Regions from separate parts of the Pseudoalteromonas sp. SCSIO 43201 genome, predicted to be linked through region 1. Evidence: predicted binding sites of a transcription regulator. Region 1 holds the regulator's gene; the other holds the start of a gene.
What was found. The regulator NrdR, encoded in region 1, represses ribonucleotide reductase genes. The targets are predictions, from matches to a motif close to AAACACNANATNTNGTGTTT.

Region 1 (16,257 bases):
GCTTGTAAAGCAAGTACACGTGCTTTGCGTCTAGCTGCTGGTTTCACTGAGATTCCTCTTAAATTTGCTCTAGCACGTTCACCATTTCTAGTGCACCAAGGGCAGCTTCACCGCCTTTGTTACCCATTTTAGTGCCCGCGCGCTCTATAGCTTGCTCAATGCTCTCAGTAGTTAACACCCCAAAAGCAACTGGAATATCATAATCTAATGAAACACAAGCCAAACCTTTGTTTGACTCATTCGCCACTAAATCGAAGTGTGGCGTACCACCACGGATGATCACACCTAAGGCAATGATTGCATCATGCTCTTTTTTCATTGCTATGCGCTTTGCTGCTAGTGGTAGTTCAACCGCTCCCGGTACATACACTACCGTGATGTCCTCATCACTAACACCACCAGTACGCTTTAACTCATCTACCGCACCCTCAAGTAGGCTGCTACCAATGAAATCATTAAAACGTGAAATGACAATGGCAAATTTTTTGCCAGGAGCGTACTTATTACCTTCGATTACTTTCATTAGATGTTCCTAATCTGTATGAGCAATTGCCAAATTGAGGCGCATGATAGCACAGTAATATGGTAATCGCCTACTATCTGACTATAGGCGATTACAATCAATTTGGCTTTTTGAAATTAATTTGGTTCGACGTATTCAACGACTTCTAAATGGAAGCCTGACAGAGCATGGTACTTTTTCGGAAGACTCATTAGGCGCATCTTCTGAATACCTAAATCAGCCAAGATTTGAGAGCCAATACCAACGGTACGTGATGTGCCTTGGAATTTACGATAATTAACTTGCTCTCCAGCATCTTCTGCGGCAAAAGCTTTCACCAAGGCTTCCATATCTTCGCTGCGCTCTTGTTTACCAAGGATCACTAAAACCCCATCATTTTCAGCGATATGCTTCATAGCGCTTTGCAGCGTCCAACTTCTATCCGCGCTGCGATCAGAATGGAGAATATCGTTAAACGTGCTTTGTAGATGCACACGTACCAAGTTTGCATCTTCCGTTTTAATGTCACCTTTGACCATTGCATAATGAAGTTGATTATCAATAGTATCTTTGTAAGTTACTAAATTAAACTCACCAAATTCAGTAGGTAATCGACATTCCGCCACTTTTTCAATGGTAGTTTCATTTAAGTTACGATATTCAATTAAGTCTGCAATGGTACCGATTTTTATATCGTGCTCTTTGGCGAATACTTCTAGTTGTGGGCGACGTGCCATGGTGCCATCTGGATTTAGAATTTCAACAATCACAGAGGCAGGCTCCAGTCCTGCCAAACGCGCTAAATCACATCCAGCTTCAGTATGACCTGCGCGCGTTAAAACGCCGCCCGGCTGCGCCATAATTGGGAAGATATGACCTGGCTGTACAATATCCTCAGGTACTGCACCTTTAGCGACCGCAGCTTGCACGGTACGAGCACGATCAGCAGCGGAAATACCTGTTGTTACGCCCTTCGCAGCCTCAATAGACAAAGTAAAGTTGGTAGAAAACTGAGCACCGTTAGTTTTCACCATCAATGGTAAGTTAAGCTGCTCACAACGCTCTTGCGTCATGGTCAAACAGATTAGCCCACGACCATACGTTGCCATGAAATTAATTGCATCTGGTGTAATGTGCTCTGCTGCAACGATCAGATCACCTTCATTTTCTCGGTCTTCATCATCCATCAAAATAACCATTTTACCGGCTTTAATATCGGCGATGATTTCCTCAGCACTATTCAAACTCATAGTTTTCCCATTTTTACTTTGTCTGTGGCTACTTTATAAAGCCAGCTTTCGCCAATAGACTTGTTGTGAGAGTGGTCTCGCTGGCAGCGCTTGGCTCCCCCTGAATTAGTCTTTCGAGGTAGCGGGCGATTTGATCGACTTCAAGATTTAATTCTGAGCCAACTTGAAACCCTGCAATCGTAGTTTCTTGCGCCGTATGCGGCACAATCGTTAATTTAAATCGATTTTGTTCAACTGCGTTAACGGTCAAGCTAATACCATCAATGGCAACAGAACCTTTATAAGGTATATATTTCATTAGTGATGCGGGGGCAGATAACCAATAGTCGGTCGCTCTAGCATTCGGGGTTATCTCTACCACTTTAGCTATCCCATCAACATGGCCGGACACTAAATGGCCGCCCAAACGCGATGCCGGTTGTAACGCCTTTTCAAGATTGACCGTTTGCCCTTTTTTATATTCGGCAAAGCGCGTCAAACTTAAGGTTTCATTAGAAACATCAGCTTTAAATCCATCTTGAAACTTCTCAGTTACAGTAAGGCAAACACCATTGGTTGCAATACTGTCCCCTAAGTTTACATCACTCATATCAAGTGACGATGAGCTCACTCGGACAACTAAATCACCACCCTTTGGCTGCAATTGAGTTAGTGTCCCTGTCGCTTCGATAATGCCTGTAAACATGTTACTTCTCTTTAGTCGCAGTAATTTTAAGGTCAGGCCCCACTGGCCTCACATCGTCAAATACCAATTCAGGTATTTGCGCCATCGACTGTAACGGCACGGTATTAAACAACCCGCTCCCTGAGCCAATGATTTTTGGTGCTAAATAGACAATATACTCATCAATCAGCCCCTGCTCGTGCATCACTCCGGCAAGGGTTGCTCCGGCTTCTAACCACACATAATTATGTTGTTTTTCAGCCAATGTGCTAAGCACCGCTCGTAGGTCGAGTTTGCCATTAATTTCAGGTACGACTACTTGTTCTACGAAATAAGGCCAATCTTTTGAATTATCAATAGTACGGCGAAAAATAATCACAGGAGATGTAATGCTAAATAGTGCAAGGTCAGGAGTCAGTCGATTTTGAGAATCAATGATTGCGCGTACAGGTTGACGTAACTCTGATTGCGGGTAATCGCAGTCTTCTAACAGCGCCTCACGCACATTCAGCCTTGCATTATCGACAATTACAGTATCGGCTCCGCTCAGGACAACACAACTTTGCGCGCGATGATGCTGCACATCCAAGCGTGCTGCGTCAGAGGTGATCCACTTGCTTTGACCATTATTTAATGCTGTTTTGCCGTCAATAGAGGCTGCAAGCTTACAGGTTACGAACGGCAATCCCTGTTCCATTCGTTTCAAAAAGCCATTATTTAGCGCTCTAGCTTGTGGTTCTAGCAAACCAAAGGCCGTTTCAATACCCGCAGCTTCTAGCATTGCCAATCCACGCCCTGCAACTTGCGGGTTAGGGTCAACCATAGCTGCAACCACTTTACTGATACCTGCGTCAATCAGACCTTTTGCACACGGTGGCGTTCTACCGTAATGACTACAAGGTTCGAGTGTTACATAAGCCGTGGCACCAGCAGCTTTAGCTCCAGCTTGCTTAAGCGCATGTACTTCAGCATGGCCTTCACCTGCTTTTAAATGCGCGCCTTCACCAACGATTTCACCGTCTTTTACGATCACACAACCTACGTTGGGGTTTGGGGTTGTGGTGTATTTACCGCGCTTTGCGAGCGTGATAGCTCGGCTCATATATTCATGATCTTGTGATTTGAACTGGCTCAATCCCCCAACCTCGCAATCTCTTCACCAAACTCACGAATATCCTCAAACGAGCGATACACTGAGGCAAATCGCACGTAAGCCACTTTATCAAGTTTTTTGAGGGCTTCCATAATACATTCACCAATCATGTCACTTGGAACTTCACGCTCGCCTGTACCACGAATTTGAGATTTAATCTGATGTACTACTTCTTCTATTTGTTCTGTACTAACAGGGCGCTTTTCCAGCGCTCGGTGCATGCCATTAAGCAGTTTGTCTTCGTTGAACGGCTCTCTGGTGCCATCTTGTTTTATTACTCTTGGCATCAGAAGTTCCGCGCCTTCAAAAGTAGTAAAGCGTTCGTGGCATAAAATACACTCACGGCGACGACGGACTTGATGGCCGGAAGCAACCAATCGTGAATCTATCACTTTGGTATCTTTGGCTGTACAAAATGGACAATGCATAGACGCTCTCGTTGAGTTAAAAACAAAAAAGGCCGCTTGAATGCGGCCTTAATCATAACAAAAAACTGCTTTTTTGTGAGCGAAATTATGCGTAAACAGGTAATTTAGCGCAAATTGCTTTTACTTTTTCTTTCACTTGTGCTTGTACAGACTCATCATTGATGTTGTCTAGTACATCACAGATCCAGCCAGCAAGCTCTTTCGATTCAGCTTCTTTAAAGCCACGACGAGTGATCGCAGGAGAACCGATACGAAGACCTGAAGTAACAAACGGTGAACGAGGGTCGTTTGGTACAGAGTTTTTATTTACTGTGATGTTTGCACGGCCAAGCGCAGCATCTGCATCTTTACCTGTGATGTCTTTGTCAATCAGGTCAAGTAGGAACAGGTGGTTTTCAGTTTTGCCAGAAACCACTTTATAACCACGTTCCTGAAGTACCGCAACCATCGCTTGTGCGTTTTTAACCACTTGCTCTTGGTAAGACTTGAACTCTGGCTGTAGTGCTTCTTTGAACGCAACTGCTTTCGCAGCGATAACGTGACATAGAGGACCACCTTGGCCACCAGGGAATACGGCAGAGTTTAGCTTTTTGTAGATCTCTTCATCATCACAAGCAGAGATGATAAGACCACCACGAGGACCCGCTAGCGTTTTGTGCGTTGTTGTTGTTACAACATGTGCATGAGGCACTGGGCTTGGGTAAATACCAGCAGCAACGAGACCTGCAACATGCGCCATATCAACAAGTAGGTAAGCACCTACTTTGTCAGCGATTTCGCGGAACTTAGCCCAGTCAACGATACCTGAATACGCAGAGAAACCGCCGATGATCATTTTTGGTTTGTGCTCAAGTGCTAATGCTTCAACCTGAGCGTAATCAATTTCGCCAGTTTCTTCGTTTAGACCGTACTGGATAGCATTGTACGTTTTACCAGAAAAGTTTACGTGTGAACCGTGTGTTAAGTGACCACCGTGAGCAAGACTCATACCTAGCACTGTATCATGTGGCTGAAGTAGCGCTTGGAATACCGCCGCATTTGCTTGTGAACCAGCATGAGGCTGAACGTTTGCGTAAGTCGAACCAAATAGCTCGTTGGCACGGTCAATGGCAAGCTGCTCAACCACGTCAACGTGCTCACAACCACCATAGTAACGCTTACCTGGGTAACCTTCAGCATACTTGTTTGTTAGCTGAGAACCCTGGGCTTCAAGTACACGTGGGCTACAGTAGTTCTCAGAAGCGATAAGCTCGATGTGCTCTTCTTGACGTGAAGTTTCTGCTTCAATCGCTGCAGACAATTCTGGGTCAAAATCTGCAATATTCATGTTACGTTCTAACATGGTTTCTCCTAGGTAAACGTAAGGGTATTTTTAAAGACAAACTAGCGCCGGTAAGTGGCCAGTGTGTCTATGAAATCAGCATGGGTATATTTAATCAGGGATTGAATTTATTTCACACCCCTATCGCGATGATATTTTTTTATTTAAACATTAATATTTTAAATGAGACAACCTAAGTTGCATTTGAAAAGCTAATATAGTTACGAAATTGAACATACCTAAGTGAGCTATTTACCCACTTAGGTCCCCGTTCTGATCTAGTTCAACTTTGCCAATATCGCCGTCTTCAGGGCGTTATAATCGGCACTAAGTGACTCAGCTAAACAGGTCTTTTTCAGCGCATCAGCCAACGGTTTCGGCATATCAAGCTTATGATTTAAAACATCTTCTACAGACTCTTTGAATTTTGCAGGATGTGCAGTTGCAAGGAAAATCCCGGTTTCATCCGCTTGAGAGTCAAGCGCTAATCCCTCGTAAGCGATCGCTGTATGCGGTTCAGCCAAATAGCCTTTGTCATGTAATTCTTGCATGACTGTTTGAGTGCGCGCTTCCGACACTGAACGTGAATAAAAGTCATGTTTGTTAAAATCACCTCTTTCCAACATGATTTCAACTCTAGGCCAGTTATTAGGTTTGCTCACGTCCATCGCATTAGAGAGTGACTCCAACGTATCGTTTGGCTGCCACTCACCTGATGTAACATAACGAGGCACAGTATCATTCTGGTTTGTCGTCGCACTTAGCTTAGCGATCGGTAATCCTATTGCTGCCGCTATCATCGCTGCGCAAACATTACCAAAGTTACCACTTGGCACTGAAACATGCACTTTATCACGCTGCGACTTAGGTAATTGTGCTAGTGCTTCAAAGTAATAACACACTTGCGCCACTAAACGGCTGATGTTGATTGAGTTTGCCGAATTAAGACCAAGTTTTTGCTTCACCTCGTCATCAAGAAATGCAGACTTCACCATCGCTTGGCAGTCATCAAAGCTACCATCTACAGCATAGCAATGAATGTTTTTCCCAAGTGTTGTAAACAGCTTTTGTTGAGCAAGTGAAATTTTGCCATGGGGATACAGGATCACTACATCAACGTTTTCTTTTTCGTAAAAGGCATGGGCAACGGCAGCACCTGTATCACCACTTGTCGCTGTGAGGATAGTTACACGTTCACCTTGATTAAACATGCTGATACATTCAGCCATAAAGCGACCGCCAAAGTCTTTAAACGCTAACGTTGGACCATGAAATAACTCTAAGCAATACTGGTTGTCAGCAACCTCCACAAGCTTAGCTGGAAAGTTAAATGCGCGCTTTACCATGTCATCTAGTGTGTCTTGTGGTAATTCATCACCGATAAGGTGGTGAAGTACTCTGGCACTGCGCTCAGCAAAAGGTAGTGCAAGTAATGCGTCAATATCCGCAATACGCTCAAAAGATGGTGGAAAGAAAACACCCTGATTGCGACCTAGGCCAATTTTGACCGCTTCGACGAATGAGACGACCTGCTGCTCGTCCTTTAAATTTACTAACTTCATTATTTCTGATCCTTTAATTCTCTTGTACCTTGCGTATCTAGTCGGCAAATATGGCTAAACCCTGCATCATTAATATAGTGTTGCTGCAACCATTGCTGTACGGCATTTGCCTGTTGCTCAGACTTACAAATTGCAAATAATGTAGGTCCTGCTCCGGAAATACTCACCAGCTCGGCTCCTAGGGCTGGTAGCGCCTTTTTCGCTTCGCTAAACCCGGCAATGAGTGGCGCTCTCGCTTCCTCGGCAATACTGTCTTTCATCATCGACAGTGCGTTATCAAATTGCCCTGACTGCATCAGTAAACAAAAACCAGATAGTCGCTGGGCAAATTCCACCGTATCATGCAATGAAAACTGCTGCGGTAGTGCTTGTCTTGCTTTTGCTGTGTTTAGTGCAAAGCCTGGATAAGCAATGACATAAAACCAGTTTTCATCATACGCAACACTGATTGCTTTGCTCGGAATGCAGTCCGCAGTCAGTTGCAGTCCACCAAGGTAGCATGGCGTGATGTTGTCGTAGTGACGACCGCCACTGACCTTAGCTTCAAAGTCGGCCATCAGTTCAATAAGCGCCTCTTGGCTTAATTGCGTATCGGCAAAATCATTAAGTGCAGCAAAAGCAGCAACTACAGAGCATGCGCTTGAACCTAACCCAGAACCAACAGGAAGACCTTTATATAAAGTCATGGCAACCGCTGGCATGTTTGGTGCTACATGCTGCTTGAAGTGCAGTAAACACTGAAACGCCAAATTGTCCTTGGGATCGGCTGAGAGCTTTTCAGCATATGGGCCAATACAATTGAACGTATCATACTCTGCAGCTTCAACACTGACCTGATCACCCAGTAAACTGCCATCAATGGGTTCAAGTGCGGCGCCCAGTGCGTCAAAGCCAACACAAAAATTTCCGATAGATGCAGGTGCATAAAATGTTTTCATCATTACCCCTACCTCGACAGCGTTTTTAGAATATCTGTAAACACGCCAGCAGAGGTCACTTCCGCACCGGCGCCATACCCTCTGATCACAAAAGGTTTTGGCTGATAGTACTGGCTTAAGATTGCGAGTGCGTTTTCACCATCACGAATATCATACAAAGCGTGCTCCTTATCTACGGCTTCAATACCAACGCGGCATTTGCCATCAACAATTGAACCAACATAGCGTAGCACTTGGTCTTGTGCTTTTGCCGCTGTTATACGGGCTGAAAATGCGTCATCTAATTGAGGTAATTGCGCCATAAATTCATCAACACTGGCACCCTCTGCAAACCCTTCAGGCAACACTGACTCAACTTCAATATCGTCCAGTTCCAATGGCAATCCCGATTCGCGGGCAATGATGAGCAGCTTACGCGCGACATCCGTTCCAGATAAATCATCGCGTGGATCAGGCTCTGTAAAGCCATTTTGTTTGGCTTTCTCTGTTGCTTCCGATAGCGATAAACCATCTGATAATACGCCGAAAATATATGACAGCGAGCCAGACAAAATACCACTGAATGACAGCAGTTCATCTCCTGCGCCAAACAGCAATTTAAGGTTGTCTAGTACAGGTAGACCTGCTCCAACGTTAGTTTCATATAAAAAGTGACGGCGCTTAGCTTGTGCAGCTTGTTGCAGCGACTGATAATACTCATAACTGCCTGTATTTGCTTTTTTGTTAGCCGCAACGACATGAAACCCAGCATTTAGAAAGTTTAAATAGTTGTCTGCGACAAATTGGGCAGCACTACAATCGACAATCACAGGGTTTATTAAATGGTTTTGCTTAACAAACTGGCTAACGTGTTGTAAATCAAAACCCGATTCAGCTTTTTCAAGTGCCAATTCCCAGTTATCAAATGGCACACCTTCAGGGTCTAAATAACATTTACTCGAGTTGGCAATACCATAGAGATTCAAGCGAATATTACGCTTTTCGAGCCATGCTTGCTGTTTATGAAATTGCTTCATTAATTCTTGACCCACTAAACCACAGCCAATCAAGAAAACATCAATGGAAGGTACGTGCGTGAAGAAGTTTTCGTGACACACCTTTACTGCATCTTGGCAAAGCTCACCATCAACCACCGCCGAAATTGAACTTTCTGTTGAGTCCTGCGCGATGGCAACAATATTCACCTGGGCTTGAGCGAGCGAAGCAAAGAATTTGGCAGCAAGACCTTTGTGCGCTCTCATGTTGTCGCCAACCAAAGTAACGATAGCAAGATTACGCTGCACTTCAATTGGGTCGATTAACCCAGCTTGGGTTTCAAGCTCAAATGCCTGTTCCAGCGCAGCCAGCGCGAGACTTAGGTCTTGCTCATGGACACAAAAACTAATACTAAATTCACAAGAAGATTGTGTAATCAGTACGATAGAGACATTGTCTGCTGCCAGTGCAGAAAAAACCCGGGCAGCCATGCCTACCTTGCCTTTCATTCCAGGCCCTGCCACAGTTAACATAGCCAGTTTGTCTAGACTCGAAAGCGCTTTTACTGGAGCCTCGCCACCACCTTGTGCACAAATCAGTGAGCCGGGCACTTCTGGGTCATGAGTATTTTTAATTTCGCACGGCACATCCGCTTTGGCGCAAGGTAAAATGGTTTTTGGGTGCAGCACTTTAGCGCCAAAATAAGACAATTCCATTGCTTCTTTATAAGACAGCACATCAACTTTAGTTGCCTTTTTAATAAGACGAGGATCGGCACTATAAACACCATCAACATCAGTCCAGATTTGGCAGATTTCGGCTTCAAGACAAGCTGCTGCAACTGCCGCAGAATAGTCAGAACCATTACGACCAAGCGTTGTCAGCTCACCCGCTTCATTACTGCCTGTGAAACCCGCCATAATATAAAAACGCGATGCGTTGGCACGAACCATCTCTGCAAAACATAATTTACTCAACCTAAGGTCAACTTCCGCATCAAGGTATCCGCCTTGTGTTTTTACGCACGCTTCAGCACTTAACGAAACCGCATCGGATTGCAGCATGGTATCCATTAGCGCGACACTTATCCGCTCACCAAAGCTAATGACATAAGCTCTGGCTTGACTTGGGCAGTGCCCCAGTAGCTTTGCACCATCTAGTTTATTCTTCAGTAATTCAAAGTCAGGCCAGCCCGAAACACTACCGTACACAGCTTGTACTTCATCGTGTAAGCCTTGGCTACGAGATGCAAATGACTGCCATTGAGTGTCAAATTCAACTCCTTGCCCTGCTAATTCAGCAAGCTCAACTAATTGATCTGTCATGCCACCAGGGGCGGAAAGCACGACGAGTGCTTGTTGTTGCCCATGATCTTTAATGAGCTGTCTTACTCTTTGTAAACAGGCAAAATCTTTGAGGGAAGACCCTCCAAACTTTAGTACTCGCATCATTTTTCCTCATTCCAAAAACAAAAAAAGCCTGTGTTCTTAGTGAACACAGGCCTTTTTTAAACTCGCACTGACCTATGCCACTATCCAGTTAGGATGGTGGTTGTAATAATGGTCGTAGTGATGATATTCGTTTTCATAAAATTAGATTGCCTGAAGTGTAGTCATACTGTCAATACGAAATAGCAAAATAGATTATGCAAATTTCTAATAGTGGCATTTGTAATCTGCATAGATAAGTTATCTTATCCCAAATTTATGCAATAGTTCCAAAAGCTGTTCAGCTTTGGCTGGCTTTTCTAGAAACCCCAGCGCGCCCAAGCTTGCAACTCTTTCTTTCATTTGCGCCTGAATATCGGCTGAAATTACCACTACATAACATTCAATTTTATTGGTTTTTATTGCTTCAAGCACACCAATGCCGTCTAATATTGGCATGGTCAGATCAAGACACAACAAATCGATTTGTTGTGCTTGCAGTATCTCCATTGCTTGTTGGCCATCCTTTGCTTGGTGCAACACGATATCTAAATTGCTCTGCAAGTGTTTTATTACTTGCTTTCGGGCTACAGCCGAATCATCGCAAACTAAGACGGAATAACTCATAAAGTGGCCAGTCTTGTACTTAATAAAACGGTCATTGGATAACACTAACTTATAACACATTAAACTTTGCTTAGTAAGGCGCTAAAAAACATATTTAATTAAGATATTTATTTATTTTTAACCATTTATTGGCTAACTTTAAAGGCAGATTATACAAAGGCGATGAACTAACCGTAGGAGCTCAGCTTAATTCATGCTGCAAAAAAGCCTCTCAAAAAAATTGCTCACTAATGTGTTGTCGGTTTACTTCCTTCTAACCTTTGTCGTCACATGCGGTCAAGTGATTGCTGAATACGTCAACACAAAAGACTATATTCGTAATGAGCTGACGATGTTACAAAAAACATTCAGTAGGAGCCTGACGCGCGCTATTTGGGAACTCAACACCAAACAGACAGTCACCACAGCTGAAGGCTTGCTGGCAATTCCCATGATTGAAGGGATCATTGTACGTGATGACAGTGGTGAAATTATTTCTCAGCTTGGACGTTCGCTGGATATTCACGAGCTTTACAGTCAACAGCTTGTTCAAGAAGAAGCAATAATTGAGGACACACCGTCAGGTCTATTCGGTTACACCTTTCCGCTGATATTCGAGTTTTCAGGTCGCGCTACACAGGTTGGAGATGTGACGTTATTTTCAAGCCGAGAAGTCGTGCTTAGTAGGATCATGATATCGATTTACTTCTTAATCGGTAACGCCATGATTAAAACCACCTTTTTGATTATTTTGTTCTTAATTGCATTTAGAAAGCTGCTGACTGAGCCGCTGAGTGAACTTACCGAACAGATAGAAGAGTTCGAAATAGACAATGTTGATGGCCATAGAATAGACATTGGAACGAAGGAGCGTAACGAATTAAAGATAATGGAAGAAGCGTTTAACAAGTTGATCGATAAAATTTCTGAATACCGTAAAAAATTAGACCAAACACAAAAAGAGCTCATCATTAGTAATGAAAAGCTAGATCAACACAACATCCAGCTTGAACAAGAGGTCGCGCGTAAAACTTCTAATCTCAGCCAAGCGATGATGGATTTACAACAACAAAAATACGAGTTAGAAAAACAAAAGCTAACACTGACCGAAGAAATTGATCTTAGAAAGCAAACAGAAGAAGAGCTGTTAACGAAACAAAAAGAGCTCGAAAAATATGTTGATGAGCTAAACATGGCGCAAGAGCGCTTAGTGGGTTCGGAAAAAATGGCCGCGCTTGGTGGACTTGTCGCGGGTATTACTCACGACATCAACACCCCAGTGGGAATAGGCGTTACTGCCACCTCGTTTCTACAAGAGCGATTGGATCAGCTAGAGTCTGCTTATAATGCCAAGACCCTTTCTCCTAAAGCATTAGAGGAATTTATTAGCGAAGCCAAACAGAGCGCTAGCCTGCTTACCACCAATTTAGATAGGGCATCTGAGCTCGTTGCAAGCTTTAAACAAATTGCCGTTGACCAAGCCAGTGAAGCGATAAGAACGATTAATATGAAGCAATACCTTGGTGAGGTTATTCGTTCTTTGCACCCAAAACTGAAAAAAACACATCACCAGGTCAATATCGAATGTCCAGAGGACATGACGCTTAACTTACCAGCTGGCGCAATTAGCCAAATTTTTACTAACCTTATTATGAATTCGCTGATCCATGGCTTTGAGAATCAAGATAAAGGTAATATCGATATAAAAATCACCGAAGATAATGGTGCTGTTAATATTGTTTATCAAGATGATGGTAAGGGCGTGACAAAAGCACAACTTGAGCGCCTGTTTGACCCATTTTTCACTACCAAACGTGATCAAGGCGGTAGCGGATTGGGCACACATATTACCTTAAACTTGGTGAAACAAACATTGAATGGCGATATTGAAGTAACAAGCGAAGAAGGAAAAGGCTTGACTTACTATATTAGCTTTCCCAAAGATCTTCAAAAACCAATGGCTATGTTCCACTAGCCATTGGTTTTTGGCCCTTGCCAAGCAGGTACAACAGTTGAACGGCTGCCACCAGTTTTGTTTTTTTAGAGCCTCGCAGAAATGTACACTATCCCCTTGTACAAATACCAAACAAACCAACGTAAAAAAGATTTTAAGGTAAATGATTTCGACTTATACCAATTACCTTAATGTAAGTGGTCTATTTTGAGGCGAGAAAATTTTGTCAATAACCCCGCTACCGCGTCCTGCTATCGCCACAGTACCCACATTCGTGTAGGCAAGGCAAAAATTTTGCTATTTAGTTGTTCTAAATAAGAAATTTTTAACGCTGTTAGCGTCAGATTCACTCCTTCAAATTGAGCAAGTATTAAGTCAGATTGGTATTATATGAATTGATTAGCGAATATCTTCTGGAATACAAGCTTACGCCTTTTTGCTATGATGAGCGCAATTTAATTCCAAATGAGCTTAATTCTATGTGGTTCAGTAACTTAATCTGCTATAAATTCAAACAAGATGTCAACTACACACAAGAGGACTTTGAAAAAGCGCTAGAGCAGGATATTTTCCGCCCATGTGGCAGCCAAGATATGACAACTTTTGGCTGGACAAAAGCTTTTGGTAAACATGGCCAGATGCTTTCGCATTTTTCACAAGACAGCATTTTAGTCTGTGCTAAGCGTGAAGAAAAAGTGCTACCAGCAGCCGTTGTCAATGAAATGGTTGCAGAAAAAATTGAGCAAATAGAACAGCAAGAAAATCGTCCAGTAAAGAAAAAAGAAAAAGACGACATCAAAGAAAATATTCTTGCTACGTTATTACCTCAAGCGTTCAAAAAATCTAGCTTACAGTTTGCTTTTATCGACCAAAAATCAGGTTGGGTGATTGTAAATAGCGCCAGCTTCAACAAAGCAGAAGAGCTACTTGCGCTGCTACGTAAGTCTCTAGGCACACTCCCTGTTGTACCAGCGTTTGCGAACTATGATTTAGACTTACAGCTAACACACTGGCTAACCGAATTTACCGCGCCCGAAGGCTTTGCAATAGGCACCGATGCTGAGTTGCAAGAGCCTGACGACAACGGCGCTCAAGTCAAGTTAAAACAACATGACCTTTCATCAGATGAAATCAAAACGCATTTAGAAAACGGTAAACGTGTAACTAAACTCGCATTAGATTGGCGTGAGCGTGTGAAATTCGTCTTACAAAACGACGGTACATTAAAACGTTTAAGCTATGCAGAGGCACTTAAAGACCAAAATGCGGATATTCCAAAAGAAGATCTAGCCGTTAAACTGGATGCTGACTTTATTTTGGTATCAGAAGAAATCAAAGAGTTGTTAGAAGACCTAACCAAAGGTCTTGGTGACGACGAAGGCCTAGAGTCTTAATTTTAGAGTCATCATCTAGAGCTTGTTGAGCTTTGGATACGAAAAATTGATAGCGGATATGGCTATCAATTTTTCTTTATCCAGTTCAATACTCTATCTTCACAAGGTTACTTTACGCCAATAGCGAACGGACGGCACGCTCTCAAATGCAAGCGTTTAGTTACTGGCTGGCCACCTTATTTGCACTAACCAACGCATTTGTAGCGCTTTATTTACTCTTCAATGGCATGATAGGAGCTCGGCTTTGGCAGTAACGCTTTGCTAACCTGAATTTCAGGCCTTGAAGACAATTTACATCAGTAGTCCGATACCCGAAGCAGTAATAAGTACAATTAAACGGAGTTTGACGCGCGTGAATGTAAAAAGCATTTCATTGGCTTTAATAGTAGTGATAATTTGGGGGCTTAACTTTTCGGTCATTAAATTTGGCCTAGCAGAGCTGCCTCCTATTTTATTCTCAGGCTTGCGTTTTTTGGTAGTCGCGATCCCTGCAGTATTCTTTATTCCTTTTCCTAAAACGTCGATATGGAACGTACTCAGTGTTGGGCTATTTTTAGGTGTGCTTAAGTTTAGCTTGCTGTTTATTGCGATGGAATCAAATGCGTCAGCTGGCATTGCTTCTTTGCTGCTTCAAGCCCAAGTTATTTTCACGATTTTGCTAAGTGTTTTGTTGTTAAAGGAAACCATGAATCGCTTTCAAGTGGTGGGGATCAGCATCGCAACGTTTGGGTTTAGTTTGTTTTTTATCAACTCGTCTGGGTCAACGACAATATTGGGCGCGGTGCTCATTCTGTTCGCGGCATTATTTTGGTCGTTTTCAAACCTCATCATGAAGCGCCTGCAAAACGTTAATTTACTCCATTTTATTGTTTGGGTAAGTCTAGTGCCGCCATTGCCACTTTTTACACTGTCTTATTTTATTGAAACAGACTCTCCATTGACCTTACTAATGAACACCACAACACAGTCTTGGTTATCCATTGCCTATGTGGGTTATATCTCAACACTGATTGCATTCGCAATATGGGGTTGGCTACTTAAAAATCACAAGGCTGCAGCAGTAACGCCTTTTGCCTTATTAATCCCTATTGTCGGCATTATAGGTTCAGCCTTATTACTTAATGAGCAGTTGATGCTAATGGAAGCTATTGGGGGTGGTTTTATTTTATGTGGCTTAACGATTTCTGTTACAGGTGCTCGGATAAGCAAAATATTTAGCAAGCCCCGAGCCGATGTTTTGCCCTAAACGCCAAAGACCTCGACAGAGGCCTTTGTATTCACGAGAAGCAAAAGGAGCTAAGCAAACATTGTTTTGACATCTTCGAGCACACTTAAATAAGTGTCATCGGCAAACATACTCACTTCCTTAATTATTCCTTTTTCTTCATATTGTTTTAATGCTGCAGACTTATCAGACACCTGTAAAATACCTTCTACGATTGCACCCACACGAATAAAGTCGACATAACAGACATGTTCTGGTCGGTAATTTGGATTTGCCCAGCTTTCTGCGACTTCAACGAACTCGTCGGTAAATTCCCACTCACGCATTATCGCTCCCCCAATTTTGCCACCTAATTTCTGGATGGCATGGGCCAAAAAGCTTGGATTGGCAAACACTTCGGGGTGACGCTCGGCCTCTGTCAAAATAGGCAAAACACCGATATTAAACACCAAAGAAGCTAACGTGATTGTATCTCTGTTGAGCGAAGTGTGCTTATTGACGCGAAGATAAAAATCCATCGTTGTTATCGCTTGGCAAGCGACTTTTAACGTCTTCTGCCAAGCTTTGTCCATGTATGTTTTTATGAGCTTATTATTAGAGACAAATAGCTGCTCCATGGCCATCGCAGTTGCAATATTCTTGATTTGTCTTAGACCAATTCGCGTTACCGCTTGGTTTAAGGTATTGACCTTAACCGAACGCCCCATAAAAGCGCTGTTAGCAACTTTAATCATACGCGCAGCGAGGGCTGGGTCATGAGAAATAACGTCTGACATCTGCATCAGGTTAATTTCAGGGTCGTCTGCCGCTTGCCTTACACGCACTGCGATTTCAGGTAATGTCGGCAATACCAAGGTA
Region 2 (16,257 bases), 940 kb from region 1:
GGAGTTTATCTAAATGTGCGCTGTGCATGCGTTGTAAGTCTAGGTACATTGCATATATTTGTTGGTCTTGCGTTGCCTTGTTGACTACGTCAATTATATCATCAAGTAAAATCTCACCAGGTTGCTCTGAGTCACCAAACTTGCCGCTTATTGCCGCTTCAAACGGATCGACATAGGTTAGTTGCTCTACAATGATGCCATTTAGATCTAAGCGTAAGACACTTTTATCTTCCACTTGGACTTGGTCTTCACCGGATATAATATTAATCACAATGGCAATCAGAATGAATAAGAACAACAGATTTAAAATCAATCGTCTAGAAAAGTTCAAGGTGGCCCATATGCCTTTAAAAATATTCGCTATCAGTTTCAAATCGATCCCTTATGCTTAACATCAATAAAACACTATTTATTTATCATATATCAGAGTCGGTTTCATAGATAATAGAAAAACGTAACTAAGTATTTTCATGCGTGAAATATCAGCAATGAGTCTAGGTTCGTTAATTTCTTTCTGTTTAAGACTTGCCAAATAATAAAAAAACGTTAATGTTCACAGGTAAGACCAGTTTTGTGGGGCGGCAAATGTTAGAAAAAGAACTAAAACTTAAACATACAAGTTTGCGAAATCGCTTGGTGATGGGATCGATGCACACCGGGCTTGAAGAAGGTTGGCACAATCGAAAGCGCTTAGCTGCGTTCTATGAAGCACGTGCAAAAGGAGGGGTGGGGTTAATTATCACTGGTGGCTATAGTCCAAATTTACGCGGTAAATTGACGCCCATTTCGTCTTCTTTTAACTCGCGGTATGATGTGATAAAGCATAAAGCATACACCAACGTGGTTCACCAAAATGGTGGAAAAATTTGCTTACAACTACTGCATGCAGGAAGATACGCTTACCACCCTTTTAATACAGCACCAAGTGCAATCAAAGCACCAATAAATCCTTATACGCCAAAAGCGATGAGCTTGGGCGCTATTAAAAGTACCATTAAAGATTTTGCACAGTCAGCAAAGCTAGCTGAGAAGGCCGGATATGATGGTGTCGAAATCATGGGCTCTGAAGGGTATTTAATTAACGAATTCATGGCGAATCACACCAATAAACGTACTGACGAATACGGTGGTAGTCTAGAAAATAGAATGCGTTTGGCGACTGACATCGTAAAAGCGGTGAGGGCGAAGGTGAGCGATAAGTTTATTATCGTATTTCGTTTGTCAGTGATGGATCTAATCCCAAATGGTTCGACAGCAGAAGAAGTTACGCTTCAGGCAAAAGCGCTAGTGTCTGCCGGTGTTGATATTCTTAATACTGGAATTGGTTGGCATGAAGCTAGAGTTCCTACAATTGCTTCAATGGTACCACCAGGCGCGTATCGAGAAGCGTCAAATAGGTTAAAACAGGTTGTTGACATACCCGTTGTGGCCGTCAATCGAATAAATACCCCGACGCTAGCAAATGATATTTTAGCTAAAGGCGACGCTGATCTTATTTCTATGGCGCGTCCATTGCTTGCTGATCCTGAGTTTTTCAATAAGTACCAAGCACAACGTGAAGAGCAAATTAATATTTGTATCGGTTGTAACCAAGGCTGCTTAGATCATGTATTTAAAGGGCAACGGGCTACTTGTTTAGTTAATCCTCAAGCAGGGTTTGAGCTGGATTACCCGTTAGAAGAAGCAACTACAAAGAAAAAGGTATTAGTGGTGGGAGCTGGCCCCGCTGGATTATCAGTGAGTTATTATTTGGCTAAAAAGGGACACCAAGTTAAGCTCATTGATAGGGGAAGCGAACTAGGTGGACAATTTAACCTAGCGATGCGTATACCTGGAAAAGAAGACTTTCAACACACGCTAAAATACTATGTGAGCGAAATTAACCGCCTTGGAGTAGAGCTTTGTCTAAACACATCTTATGAATTGTCTATGGCAGATGCTTTTGATGATGTCGTTTTTGCAACTGGTGTAAGTCCACGAATGTCCAAAATCGAATGTGCTGATGGGCGTCGCGTGTTTGCCTATGATGAAGTGATTAAAGGAGAAGTAGAACTCGGTGATAAAATCGCGATTTTAGGTGCGGGTGGTATTGGTTTTGATATGGTTGCCTATCTGACAGAACCGCGAGAGCAATCTATTTCAGACTTTAAGGCACAGTGGGGTATCGAATGCGATCCTAAACCATCCCAAGAGCAAAAAACAATTTATATGTTAAAGCGTTCAGCTGGTCGCTTTGGTAAAGATTTAGGCAAAACCACAGGTTGGATCCACAGAGCGGTTGCAAAGCACCATAACGTTAAACAAATTGCACAAAGTGAGTACATTCGTTTTGATGGTCAAGGGCTGACTATCAAAGTCGCAGACGATGAGCAGATACTTGACGTTGATACTGTTATTGCATGTATCGGCCAAGTATCCAACGATACATTGTTTGATAAAGAAACATTGCCAGAAAACCATCATGTTATTGGTGGAGCGAAACTTGCTGCTGCAATCGATGCAAAACGAGCGATAGCTGAAGCTCTTCAGGTCGCGAGAAAAATTTAATGTAATAACCCTAAGAATTAGGCGGTCTATACTGATATTGTAACTATCAACTATGGACTGCCTATCTTATGCTTGTAAACCTGCTAAAGTTTTATAACAACACTAAACTAACGTTGGAACACTTCTCAGGGCTTGCCCCTTTACTCATCCGATTACTCCTCGCACCAGTGATGATTATCGCTGGGTACAATAAACTAAACTTTAAGCACCAAGACATCGAACTTTACCAAAAACTGCTTCCAGACCCTGGTGTAGTAGAGTGGTTTGGTAATAGTGAATGGGGGTTGGGGCTGCCTGTTCCTGACTTATTAGCATTTATGGCTGCTTGGACTGAATTTTTAGGTGGTTGGCTGATTTTGGTTGGCTTATTAACCCGTTTAGTCACGATCCCGCTAATGATAACTATGGTGGTTGCAGCAGTAACAGTGCACCTTGATAACGGCTGGTTTTCAGTTGCGCCATCAAACCCTGATACCAGTGCAGCTAAGGTTGTACACTGGTTGGGTGTTGAGCAGGCAAAAAATAGTTTAGATAATAGCCTAGAGGTAAAACAGAGGTTAGACATAATCAAAGGGTTGGTTGCAGAGCATGGGCGGCCGGATTACCTATACGAAAAAGGAAACATAGTCATATTGAACAATGGCATCGAATTTGCCGCTACCTATTTTGTGTTGTTACTGTCGCTATTTTTTATGGGGGGAGGACGTTACGTCAGTATCGACTATTGGTTGAAACTGCTAATGAGCAGCCAATCAAAAAGTATACAGTATCGATGATCATATAAAACAAAGCACTGTAAACTTAAGCGTGCTGCATAGTCGCAGGCGCTTTGAAATGGTAGACTAAGCGCATATTAATGATACCGATTTTGAAGGTACAATACGGAACGAACTAATGGACGCAATAGAATTACTTTTGACACGTCAATCAGATAGCAATCTTTCTTATCCAGGACCAAACCCAGAGCAACTAGAGATAATTAAAAAAGCTGCTTTGAAGGTACCAGATCATGGTGGCCTTACGCCGTTTAGGTTTATTGTGGTCGAAGAGCAAGGTCGTGAAAAGCTGGGTGATATTTATTATCAAGCAGCTATAAAGGAGCAGCAAGAACAAAGAGTCATAGATAGGGCGAAGGCGCTACCTCAGCGTGCGCCAATGCTTATTATTGCTGTTTCACCGTATCAAGAACACCCTAAAGTTCCTCGTATTGAACAGATCCAAAGCGCAGGTTGTAGTGTTTTAGCGATGCAGCAAGCTGCCTTTGCACAAGGTTTATCAGGTGTATGGAGAACCGGTTATTTTGCGCAGAGTGTGGAAGTTAAAAAGCAACTAGGACTGGATGAAAAAGATGAGATTGTTGGCTATTTATACTTAGGTAAGCCAACAGTGTTATGTACAAAGCCAGTTAGACACAAGCCAGAAGACTTTTTCAGTAGTTTATAAGGGATCCCCCAATGGCATTACATGTAATTGACCACCCGTTGGTTCAACATAAACTTGGGTTACTTCGAGAGCAGGGAGTATCGACCAAGAATTTTCGTGAGATTGTATCAGAAGTTGGAAACTTACTGACTTATGAAGCAACTAAAGACTTAACACTCGGTGATGAGATAGTCTCTGCTTGGGACGGCAAACAGTTGACTGTGAAGCGTCTTGCTGGCAAAAAGATTACACTAGTACCTATTTTGCGAGCTGGTCTTGGTATGCTTGATGGCATATTACAACTTATTCCAGCTGCTAAGGTAAGTGTTGTCGGCCTGCAAAGAAATGAAGAGACATTAGAGCCAGTACCATATTTTGAAAAATTGGTGGGTAATATAGATGCTAGACTCTCACTAGTGATAGACCCAATGTTAGCAACAGGTGGGTCTCTAGTCGCCACAATAGATATGCTTAAGAAAGCAGGGTGCAAGGAAATCCGAGCGATTGTGCTTGTTGCTGCACCTGAGGGCGTAAAATTAGTTGAGGCAGCACATCCAGATGTTGAGATATATACCGCATCGCTAGACAGCCATCTTGATGAAAAGGGGTATATTGTTCCTGGGCTTGGTGATGCTGGTGATAAAATTTTTGGTACTAGAGCATAATACCAATTTGACTTAATACTTGCTCAATTTGAAGGAATAAATCTGACGCTAACAACGTTAAAATTTTGCTATTTAGAACAACTAAATAGCAAAATTTTTGCCTTGCCTACACGGATGTAGGTACCTTGGCGATAGCAGGACGCGGTAGCGGAGTTATCGACAAGATTTTCTCACCTCAAAATAGACCACTTAATTAAGCAAATTGGTATAACATCAACATACGTTAATACTTGCTCAACGTGAGGGAGTTGTCCACTTCCCTTAACATGAGACATGTTTAATTAGAGTTTTCTGTAATACCACAAAAAGGAGACAACGATGAAAAAGTCACGTTTTACAGAATCTCAGATCATAGCTGTGCTCAAAGAAACCGATGCGGGTATGAAGGTTGAAGAAGTGTGCCGCAAGCATGGGATCAGTAGCGCCACTTACTACAACTGGAAAGCTAAATATGGCGGTATGGAAGCGTCAGATGTTAAGCGCCTGAAAGAGCTCGAAGAAGAGAATGCCAAGCTTAAAAAGATGTACGCAGATGTCAATTTGGAAAATCATGCGATAAAGGAGTTATTCGCAAAAAAGGGTTGGTGACAGCGCAGAAGCGAAGTTGCGCCAGCACACTGGTTCAAGCGGGTATAAGTATTTTAAAAGCGTGCAAGTTTGTCGGTATTGGTCGCGCTACCTACTACCGCCCAGAACGAGACTGGCGAAAGGCTGACGCAGCTGTCATTGATGCCATCAATGCAGAATTAAAAAAGTCCCCCAGAGCTGGATTCTGGAAATGCTATGGGCGTCTTCGTTTTAAAGGTTATCCGTTTAACCATAAGCGCGTTTATCGGGTGTATTGCCAAATGGGTTTGAACTTAAAGCGTAGAGTGAAACGCGTGTTGCCAAAACGAGTTGCACAGCTATTAGATGTTGTCGCTCAAGCTAATCATCAGTGGGCCTTAGATTTTATGCATGATTCTTTATACTGCGGAAAACGATTCAGAACGTTCAATATTGTTGATGAAGGCACTCGTGAGTGCTTAGCGATTGAAGTAGATACCTCATTACCAGCAGAACGAGTTGTTCGAACGCTTGAACAATTGAAAGCAGAGCGCGGTTTACCGAAACAAATTCGAGTAGATAACGGGCCTGAATTAATCTCAGCACGTTTAACTGATTGGTGCGAAGCGCATAACATCGAATTAGTTTATATCCAGCCAGGGAAGCCACAGCAAAACGGGTTTGTTGAGCGGTTTAATGGCTCATTTAGACGAGAATTTTTAGATGCTTACTTGTTTGAAAGTATCAATCAAGTAAAAGAAATGGTGTGGTTCTGGCGATTAGATTACAACGAAGAACGCACACATGAAAGCCTTGGTAACCTGCCGCCCGCAGCTTACCGAGCAAAGTTGGAAAACTCTAGTTTACAGGTGTCTCACTAACGGGGGAGTGGACAGAGTAGTTTCAAATTCTTGAATGGTTGAGCAGTAAGACACGTGATTAGCTAATAAAAAAGCTACCCGAGAAGGTAGCTTTTTGGTTTCTATAAAAGAAAGGAACTGTTAAAAGTAGCCTCTGATCCCAAGCTTAATATTGCGACCAGGCAATGGTGCCTGCTCTTTGATAAATGAGCTATGCACATAACCCAATTCATCCGTTAGGTTGTCTAGGTTCAGATAACCAACCATATCATTGCCCATCAACTCAAAGTCATAATTTAACGAGACATCAACCATAGTATAGCCTTTAGTTTCGCTCTCATAGCGGGCAAAATTGTCTTGGTCAAAATAATGAGTAACGGTAAAGTTTGCCGTTAAATTTTCATAACGGTGCTCGTAATCCACACCTAGTTTATTACTAGGAATACGAGGTAAGTATTCGTCATTATCTAATTTAGCTGTGATTGAATCACCAAAAACTTTGACTCGGGCGAAGCGATTAAGCTTATAGTGAGCATCAAACTCAAGGCCATATAACTTTGCATCGCTACTTTCAAATTTAAATACTGGGATTGCGTCATCATGAGCGTGATCTGCGACTTCTAGCCCATGTTCAGCAGTAAAAATGTAATCAGTCAGTGCTTGATAATAGAAGTTTTCTATATCGTTGTAGAAGAAATTAACCGTATAGCCAAAATCACCAGAAAACTTTCTGAAACTAACATCTAGATTAGTTGATGTTTCCTGTTCAATATCTTGTGGTTCAAAATGTAAATGATCGCCCTCAAGTTCATAGCCTAAGCCAAGCTCATAAGTGCTTGTAGCGATATGAATACCATTTGAAAGTAGCTCGGCTGTTAAAGGTGCACGCTCTGAGCGTGATAATGAAACAGCAACATTGCTACCTGCTGTATAGTCATATACACCGCCGACAGAAACACTCAAGTTTGTCATATCAAGATCATAAGCTATGAATCCAGTTTCTATCTCACTATCATGATGGTCATGGTCATGGTCATGGTCATGGTCATGGTCATCTTCTAATGAATCACCTTTGCTAGAAAGCTGATAATCTTCGACTCTTGCACCAAGTTCTAATGTAAAATCACCGAAACGGCGTTCTTCAAGAATATAGAAAGCGTGAGTTTTAGTTTGAGTTGAAGGCGTAAATGCTTCTTCACCATTTGCTGAATAATCACTGTCAGAAAAATGATAGCCTACGGTGCCATGCCACTCACCCAAGCGGTGCTCTGCAGTTAAACGCAGCTCTGTAGTATCATTTTCAAATACTGTGCCAATATTACCATGTTCGATCTCAGCATGTTCATAATCAGTGTAGCCTACACGTAATCCTATTGATTCTAGCCAATCGCTGTGTACCGCATAGTTGATAAGACCTTGCCAACGGTCTTGCTTAACTCGGGCAAAGACTGATTCTTCTGCATGGGTCTCTTCACTCTCATGATCATCATGTGCTTCGTGGTCATGATCATCATGCGCTTCGTGGTCATGGTCATCATGCGCGTGGTCATGGCCAACATGCGAGTGTGCAGGGATCCCATAGTCAGTATCAATACGGCCGTAAGACAAACCAAGAGTGAGGTGATCGCCAACGTAACTTGTACCAAAGTTAAATTGCTCTGAATCGATGAAAGTGTTATCTACTTTATTCGCATATTCGACTTCATGTGATTCACTTTCGTGTTCGTGTTCGTGTTCGTGTTCGTGTTCGTGTTCGTCATGTGACTCATGATCGTCGTGCGGTTGTGCAAAATTAGGCGTTTCATAATCGCCGCCTTTGCGCTTAACACCATCAAAGTGGAAATTAAAACCATCAAACCCTGACTCAAGTAATACGGCAAATGTGTTGGTATTCGAATTGGTGTCATGGCTGTAATCCGCAGCGCCTTGCAAGCTATCTATGACATCTGTAGGAATACGATTATCTACAACGTTAACTACGCCACCAATAGCACCAGAGCCGTAAAGCAATGTTGCAGGTCCTCTGAGTACTTCTATTTGTTGCGCTGCCAGTGAGTCATTGGTATTTGCGTGATCAGGGCCGACTCTTGAAGCATCGCTGCTGTCTAGGCCATTTTGTGTGATTTTGACACGAGGTCCATCTAAGCCTCTAATAATTGGGCTTGAGCTAACTGGGCCAAAGTAACTGGCGTTAATACCCGGTTGACCTTTTAATGTTTCCCCTAGTGTGGGCTTAGCACGGTTTTTTAATTCATCACCACTTAATACACTAACAGGAGAGGTCATCTCCATACTATTTTTGTGTAATGCCGATGAATAAACAACGATACTCTCAACTGATGTTGGCTCAAGTTGTACACGTACAAACCCTTGTTGTTCAGTGATATTAACGCGGTTGTCTAAATAGTTTGGTTTTGTAATGTGTAATTGAGCATCAGAGTCTACTTCAATTGTAAATTGCCCATTTTTGTCAGATTTGACGGTTTTACTTTTACCATGGAGGTGAACGGTCGCATTACTTAGAGGCTGATTGTTGGCATCAACGACTTTTCCGGTTAATTGTCCTGCGTAGGCCTGAGAAGTGCCTAGTAACGAGAATAACGCGCTGGCGATAAGAGACTGCTTAAACATATTTATTTTACCACGAGTTAGATTATTTACTGAACGAGTGAGCCCTTTAGGCAATAGAGTTATAATATAACACTACAGTTTAGGTGGATCAATAACGTTATACTATAACTTAGTTATTGTTGAAATTAATATAGGTACTATAGTTAGTAGATGCGCATAACTAGGCATGCCATGATGAACAAACCATTTGTATTCAAAGCAAGAATTAAAGTTGCTGATTTATTTCATCACAGTCATCATGAAGAAGCATTTACAGCAGCCATGTTGTCAAAAGAGAGCTGTAAACACTTTGCTATTAAACTTATTGGGATCTGTGCGTTGTCGTTTAACAAACCGGTGAAATGGAGTAAACAGGAAAGAAAAAACTGGCCCGATGTCTGGATAGTTAATGATAATAATGACGTTGAGGTTGCACTTTTTATTGGCAATTTTGAAGTAGCTGAAATTACTAAGTATGAAAAACTATTTCCTAAGGTTGTTATTTTCTGCCTAGAAGGTCAGCAGTGGTTTGATGCACGCAAATCACAGCTTGAATTTATTGACTCACTCTCTGTATTTAATATTCCTGAGCGATTTATTGATGAGCTTAGCGATATGTTGACTCGAAGCTTGCATTGGGATGTAATATTTGAGACCAATGCGGTAAGCGTCACAGATGGCGAACACTACATTCGAACACCGGTGACAAAATTAATGTAATCGCAGTAAATTATATTACTCTGGCAATTCAATTGTGATGTCACTGAGCGGTTTACTGCAACATAACAGGATCTCGCCTTCGCGGACAAACGCTAATGGTTCATTGGAATATTGCGTGCTTCCATTTAGCAATTTTGCACGGCAAGCGCCACAAAACCCTTCTCGACATTGGTAAGACACTTGGATATTGGCGTTTTCTAAAGTCTCTAATATTGAACATGAAGAAGCCACATATTTCAGTGGCTCCTCAATATTATTAACCTGAATGAGGTATATTGGCTTTTCAACCATTACAAATCGAAATCGCCAAAGTCAGCAGCGTCTACTTCTGAATCAATCTGACCAACTAGATAAGAGCTTATTTCTGCTTCTTGTGGTGCAACCTGTACGTTATCTGATACTAACCAAGCGTTGATCCAAGGGATCGGGTTTGACTTGGTCTCAAACTTTGAAGGTAAACCAACAGCGGTCATACGAATATTGGTTATGTACTCGACATATTGACACAAGATATCTTTATTCAGACCGATCATAGAGCCGTCTTTAAATAAGTACTCGGCCCATTCTTTTTCCTGTTCAGCGGCCTCTACAAACATCTTGATTGCTTCTTCGCGACATTGGGCCGCAACAATGGACATCTCAGGATCGTCTTTACCTTCTTGCATAATATTTAAAATATGCTGAGTACCTGAAAGGTGAAGGGCTTCGTCGCGCGCAATTAATTTGATGATTTTGGCATTACCTTCCATTAACTCACGCTCTGCAAAAGCAAATGAACATGCAAAGCTGACATAAAAACGTATTGCTTCTAGGATGTTAACGGACATGATGCAAAGGTATAGTAGCTTTTTAAGCTCGAACAGATTGATGACAACCGTTTTACCATTTATCTCATGCTTGCCTTCACCATACTGGTTATACAGGCTAACTTTTTCAATGAGTTCATCATAATACTTGGTAACCGCATCTGCACGTTCAACGATTTTGTCATTGCCAACAATATCATCGAATATAATCTCAGGGTTTTGTGTAACGTTACGAATAATGTGCGTGTAAGAGCGGCTATGTATCGTTTCACTGAAAGCCCATGTCTCTATCCACGTTTCTAGCTCAGGGATAGAAACGATGGGTAACAGCGCAACATTTGGCGAGCGACCTTGAACACTGTCTAACAACGTCTGATATTTAAGATTGCTAAGGAAAATGTGTCTTTCATGCTCAGGAAGAGCCTGAAAATCAAGTCTGTCTTTACTTACATCAACCTCTTCAGGGCGCCAAAAGAAAGAAAGTTGCTTTTCAATGAGCTTTTCGAAAATCGGGTACTTTTGCTGGTCGTAGCGAGATACGTTAACTGTCTGTCCGAAAAACATCGGCTCTTTTAGTTGATCGTTATGATTTCTGCTAAACGTTGAATATGCCATAAATGTGTTACTCAATACCTAAAAAAGCGGGTGAAGCACACCCGCATAAAACGTTATATCTTACAAGCGCCGCCTTCACAGCCATCATCTTCTACTTCAGGTTTTAGTTCGTCCTGAGCATCTGACGCACCATCACGGGTGTTATGGTAGTAAAGGGTTTTAACACCAAGTTTGTATGCAGTTAGTAAGTCTTTTAAAAGTAGCTTCATAGGTACTTTACCCGCTTCAAACTTACTTGGATCATAATTCGTGTTTGCAGAAATGGTCTGATCAATGAATTTCTGCATGATGCCTACTAATGTCAAGTAGCCATCGTTTGAAGGAATATCCCACAGTAACTCGTAACTGTCTTTCAGTCTTTCATATTCAGGTACTACTTGCTTCAAGATACCATCTTTACTTGCTTTCACGCTGATGTGACCGCGTGGTGGCTCGATACCATTGGTAGCGTTTGAAATCTGAGACGAAGTTTCAGAAGGCATTAAAGCAGACAATGTAGAGTTACGCATACCATGCTTTTTGATGCTTTCTCTGAGCGCGTCCCAGTCAAGGTGCAATGGCTCAGCGCAAACTTTGTCTAGATCTCGTTTGTACGTATCAGTAGGCATAATACCTTGTGAGTAAGTTGTCTCGTTGAACTTAGGACAAGCACCACGCTCTTTGGCAAGTTCATTCGAGGCTTTCATCAGATAATATTGAATTGCTTCAAATGTTTTATGGGTTAAACCATTCGCGCTACCATCAGAGTACTTCACACCATTTTTTGCTAAGTAATAAGCAAAGTTGATAACGCCGATGCCTAGAGTACGACGACCCATAGTTGCGTTGTAAGCAGCAGGTACTGGGTAATCTTGATAATCCAACAGGTTATCAAGCGCACGAACTGCCAGCTCAGCAAGCTCCTCTAATTCATCTAAAGATTTGATCGCACCTAGGTTAAATGCAGAAAGCGTGCACAGTGCAATTTCGCCTTCAGGGTCATTAACATGACTCAACGGTTTTGTTGGCAATGCAATTTCAAGACACAGGTTTGACTGACGAATTGGTGCTACTTTAGAGTCAAACGGACTGTGAGTATTACAGTGGTCAACATTCTGTAGGTAAATACGACCTGTACTTGCGCGCTCTTGTGCAAACATTGAGAAAAGCTCAATTGCTTTGATGCGCTTTTTACGAATAGATTCATCCTGCTCGTATTTTGTATAAAGCGCTTCGAATTCTTGCTGATCTTCAAAGAAAGCATCGTAGAGCCCAGGTACGTCTGATGGACTAAACAGGGTAATATAGTCATCTTTAATCAGTCGGCTGTACATGGTTTTATTGAACTGCACACCGTAATCTAAATGACGGACACGGTTTTCTTCAACACCGCGGTTGTTCTTAAGTACAAGTAGGTTTTCAATCTCTAAATGCCAAAGTGGGTAGAATAGGGTAGCCGCACCACCACGTACACCGCCTTGAGAACAGCTTTTAACTGCAGTCTGAAAATGCTTATAAAATGGAATACATCCTGTGTGGTATGCTTCACCATTTCTAATTGGGCTACCTAGCGCTCGGATACGTCCTGCATTGATACCAATACCTGCTCGTTGGCTTACGTACTTTACTATTGCAGATGAAGTAGCGTTAATTGAATCTAAGCTGTCAGCACATTCAATTAATACGCATGAACTAAACTGGCGTGTAGGCGTACGAACACCAGCCATAATAGGCGTTGGTAGTGAAATTTTGAACGTAGAGACGGCATCATAAAAGCGCTTGATGTAATCTAAGCGTGTTTCTTTTGGATAATTTGCGAATAAGCTTGCAGCAACTAACACATACAAAAACTGTGCGCTTTCGTAGATTTCACCTGTAACACGGTTTTGTACGAGGTACTTACCTTCCAGCTGCTTAACGGCCGCATAGCTGAAATTCATGTCGCGATTATGGTCAATATAATCGTTTAATTCGTTGAACTCAGCCTCAGTGTAATCAGTCAACAAGTGTTGATCATATCGTTTGTCTTCAACAAGCTTTACCACATGCTGATATAGGTGAGGCGGCTCAAAGCATCCATATGCTTTTTTGCGTAGGTGAAAAATAGCAAGTCGAGCTGCAAGGTATTGGTAGTCCGGAGATTCTTTTGAAATAAGATCCGCTGCAGCCTTTATAATCGTTTCGTGGATATCACCAGTGCGAATACCGTCATAAAACTGAATGTGTGACTTTAACTCAACCTGAGAAACTGAGACGTTATCTAGGCCTTCTGCGGCCCATGTAATGACACGATGGATCTTGTCTAGATCTAACGGCTCTTTGCGACCGTTTCTTTTGCATACAGATAGCTGTTGGTTCATGTTATGTGCCTGTATTCCTTAGGAACGCGCTTTAGATATCGCACGAATTAAAAATTGTTTAGCAAACCACCACTATATATGGTGCTATAGCGGCTAGGGATCACAAGATAGTGGGGTTAGTGCGAATTTGCAAGAGAACAACTTTAGGAGAATTGTGGATAAGTTTGGGATAATTTATTTATGTTAGTGCCCACTCACCTTCGACAATCCGCTTATCTGCTCACAAAGAAAAATCAACTTAAAGATGGTGCTTTTTAGTAAAAATAAAAAAAAAGTTTAAGTGATTTTTTTCTACACAAATTCGTTTCTATAATCGTTAAAGCACAATATCTTGTGCTTTGAAAAAATTATAGCACTAGATATGCGATATTGCATCCAACGGGTTAGTAAGATATAGATCCGCATTCCAAGACTTAGCAACTTGTTCAGAAGGGATGAATCCCCACATCGCAACAGCACTTTTCATTTTTGCAGATTTTGCAGCAATAATGTCACGCTCTGCATCACCTACATACATACATTGACTGGGATCAACCCCCAATTTTGAGGCAACCAATAAGAGCGGCTCTGGGTGTGGTTTTGCGACTGAAAGCGTATCGCCACAAACCACAATATCTATCATTGCCAGTTCTGGTATTTGCTTTAATAACGGTAGCGTCAAAAACTCAGGTTTATTGGTCATGATCCCTACCTTTATGTTTTGCTTTCGAAGGCTATCCAATAACGCCCCAATATTTGCAAAACAATGAGAGTGTTTGGCAAGGTTATCCGCATAATAGTCGAGTACAGATTGGCGTAGTTGATTAACATCAAATTGATGCAAGGTGTCGCCAAACCCCACTTTTAGCATTGCCGCGACCCCGTCAGATATGGCACTGCTGTAAATGGCTTTTTCAACCACAGCCATATTATTCATTGCTAAAACGTGATTTAGCGCAGCACCCAAGTCTTCACTCGTGTCGAGCAGTGTGCCATCTAGGTCAAATAAAACAGCGTTAATCATACTAGCTTCTCAAAATGAAGTACGTAGTTGACGGAAACGTCTTTAGTTAAAGTGAATGTCTGTCCAATCGGATTGTAGTGAATACCGCTTGCTGCTCTTACTTTTAAGCCATAACTCTCGGCCCAATTTATTAAAGTAGAAGGACGAATAAATTTGTCATGTTCGTGAGTGCCTTCTGGCACAATCTTCAGTAACTTTTCAGCGGCAACAATAGCTAGCAAATAAGCTTTAGTGGTTTTGTTTAAGGTAGAAAAGAACGCATGTCCACCAGGTTTCACTAATTTTGCAACTGCGCGGATGATAGACTCTGGATCGGGTACGTGTTCAAGCATCTCCATACAGGTAACTACATCAAATGTACCAGCACGCTGCTGGGCAAAATCTTCAACTGGCACTTTTTGGTAGTTCACCTGAATATTGGCTTCTAGTGCGTGTAGTTTGGCAACATTTAGTGGCTCTTGACCCATATCAATACCAGTTGCATGTGCCCCCATCTTCGCCATACTTTCCGTTAGTATTCCGCCACCGCAGCCAACATCTAGTACATCTTTAGCAAATAAACCGCCACATTTATCGTTAATAAAGTCTAATCGCAAGGGGTTAACATTATGAAGCGGCTTAAATTCTCCTTCTTTGTCCCACCAGCGTTCGGCGATTTCTTCAAATTTTGCTATTTCATTAGGGTCTACATTTTGATGTTCGGTCATAAAAAACTTCCTCGTCGAATTGAGCGCATTATAAAAGGGATTTGATAAAAATAGCACCTGTAAAACGCTAAAAAGTGTGATAGCATGGCTAACGAATTTTATAATAAACAACACCCTTGCTGATACGCTGAAGCAATTCGGTTTTTAATAAGTGCTTTGATTTTGCATTTCAATTAACAAGCCATTTGATATTCAGCAAACAGCGCTACACACGTAATAGTGTGACATAAAAGGGGTGGACACTGAAGGAAAGTGGAGTCAAATGTCTGATCTCGCCAATGAAATCCTGCCAGTCAATATCGAAGATGAATTAAAAAATTCATATCTAGATTATGCGATGAGCGTTATTGTAGGCCGTGCATTACCTGATGTACGTGATGGCCTAAAACCAGTTCACCGCCGTGTATTATTCGCGATGAATGAATTGAAAAATGACTGGAATAAACCTTATAAGAAATCAGCTCGTGTAGTTGGTGATGTAATCGGTAAATATCACCCGCACGGTGATAGTGCTGTGTACGATACAATTGTACGTATGGCTCAACCTTTCTCTCTGCGCTATATGCTAGTAGATGGACAAGGTAACTTTGGTTCTGTTGATGGTGACTCTGCTGCTGCAATGCGCTATACGGAAGTTCGTATGGCGAAAGTTGCACATGAGTTACTTGCAGATCTTGAAAAAGAAACCGTGGATTATGTGCCAAACTATGATGGTACAGAACAAATACCTGATGTTTTACCAACAAAAATACCCAACCTATTGGTTAACGGTTCTTCTGGTATCGCAGTTGGTATGGCAACCAATATTCCACCTCATAATTTAACTGAGGTGATCAATGGCTGTTTGGCTGTTATCCAAAACCCAGACATTACCATTGAAGAATTGATTGACTATATACCAGGTCCAGATTTCCCAACTGCTGCTATTATCAGTGGTAAAAAAGGCATCGAACAAGCTTATAAAACAGGTCGTGGTAAGATTTATATCCGCGCCAAAGCGGAAATCGAAGTCGATGAAAAAACAAACAAAGAAACTATCATCGTCCACGAAATTCCGTATCAAGTAAACAAAGCGAGATTAATAGAGAAGATCGCTGAGCTTGTAAAAGACAAAAAAGTAGAAGGGATCAGTGCGCTGCGCGACGAGTCAGATAAAGACGGTATGCGTATTGTTATTGAAATTAAGCGCGGTGAAGTCGGTGAGGTTGTACTAAACAACTTATATGCACAAACGCAGTTACAAACCGTGTTTGGTATCAATATGGTTGCGCTAGACAACAACCAGCCTAAATGTTTTAACCTCAAAGAAATGCTCGATGCGTTTATTATTCACCGTCGTGAAGTAGTAACTCGTCGTACTGTATTTGATCTTCGTAAGGCCAGAGACAGAGCACACACGCTTGAAGGTTTAGCAATT

Region 2: the regulator NrdR is predicted to act here: its motif matches at 13,198-13,217, upstream of nrdA (class 1a ribonucleoside-diphosphate reductase subunit alpha).

The regions. Positions count from the first base shown of each region.
Region 1 covers NZ_CP072683.1:2,915,478-2,931,734, forward strand. Annotated here, with positions in the region: gene nusB (transcription antitermination factor NusB) at 1-47, opposite strand, end outside; gene ribH (6,7-dimethyl-8-ribityllumazine synthase) at 59-523, opposite strand; gene ribBA (bifunctional 3,4-dihydroxy-2-butanone-4-phosphate synthase/GTP cyclohydrolase II) at 640-1,752, opposite strand; gene J8Z24_RS12635 (riboflavin synthase) at 1,781-2,437, opposite strand; gene ribD (bifunctional diaminohydroxyphosphoribosylaminopyrimidine deaminase/5-amino-6-(5-phosphoribosylamino)uracil reductase RibD) at 2,439-3,551, opposite strand; gene nrdR (transcriptional regulator NrdR) at 3,548-3,997, opposite strand; gene glyA (serine hydroxymethyltransferase) at 4,083-5,339, opposite strand; gene thrC (threonine synthase) at 5,597-6,880, opposite strand; gene thrB (homoserine kinase) at 6,880-7,818, opposite strand; gene thrA (bifunctional aspartate kinase/homoserine dehydrogenase I) at 7,827-10,241, opposite strand; gene J8Z24_RS12670 (response regulator) at 10,482-10,847, opposite strand; gene J8Z24_RS12675 (sensor histidine kinase) at 11,041-12,801, shown strand; gene rdgC (recombination-associated protein RdgC) at 13,260-14,174, shown strand; gene J8Z24_RS12685 (EamA family transporter) at 14,527-15,420, shown strand; gene J8Z24_RS12690 (HDOD domain-containing protein) at 15,471-16,257, opposite strand, start outside.
Region 2 covers NZ_CP072683.1:1,973,410-1,989,666, reverse strand. Annotated here, with positions in the region: gene sppA (signal peptide peptidase SppA) at 1-373, opposite strand, end outside; gene J8Z24_RS08585 (FAD-dependent oxidoreductase) at 586-2,547, shown strand; gene J8Z24_RS08580 (HvfX family Cu-binding RiPP maturation protein) at 2,616-3,323, shown strand; gene J8Z24_RS08575 (NAD(P)H nitroreductase) at 3,442-3,990, shown strand; gene upp (uracil phosphoribosyltransferase) at 4,002-4,634, shown strand; one part of gene J8Z24_RS08565 (IS3 family transposase) at 4,953-5,199, shown strand; one part of gene J8Z24_RS08565 (IS3 family transposase) at 5,199-6,061, shown strand; gene J8Z24_RS08560 (TonB-dependent receptor) at 6,182-8,671, opposite strand; gene J8Z24_RS08555 (YaeQ family protein) at 8,843-9,370, shown strand; gene yfaE (class I ribonucleotide reductase maintenance protein YfaE) at 9,386-9,661, opposite strand; gene nrdB (class Ia ribonucleoside-diphosphate reductase subunit beta) at 9,661-10,791, opposite strand; gene nrdA (class 1a ribonucleoside-diphosphate reductase subunit alpha) at 10,845-13,130, opposite strand; gene J8Z24_RS08535 (HAD family hydrolase) at 13,486-14,133, opposite strand; gene ubiG (bifunctional 2-polyprenyl-6-hydroxyphenol methylase/3-demethylubiquinol 3-O-methyltransferase UbiG) at 14,130-14,840, opposite strand; gene gyrA (DNA gyrase subunit A) at 15,103-16,257, shown strand, end outside.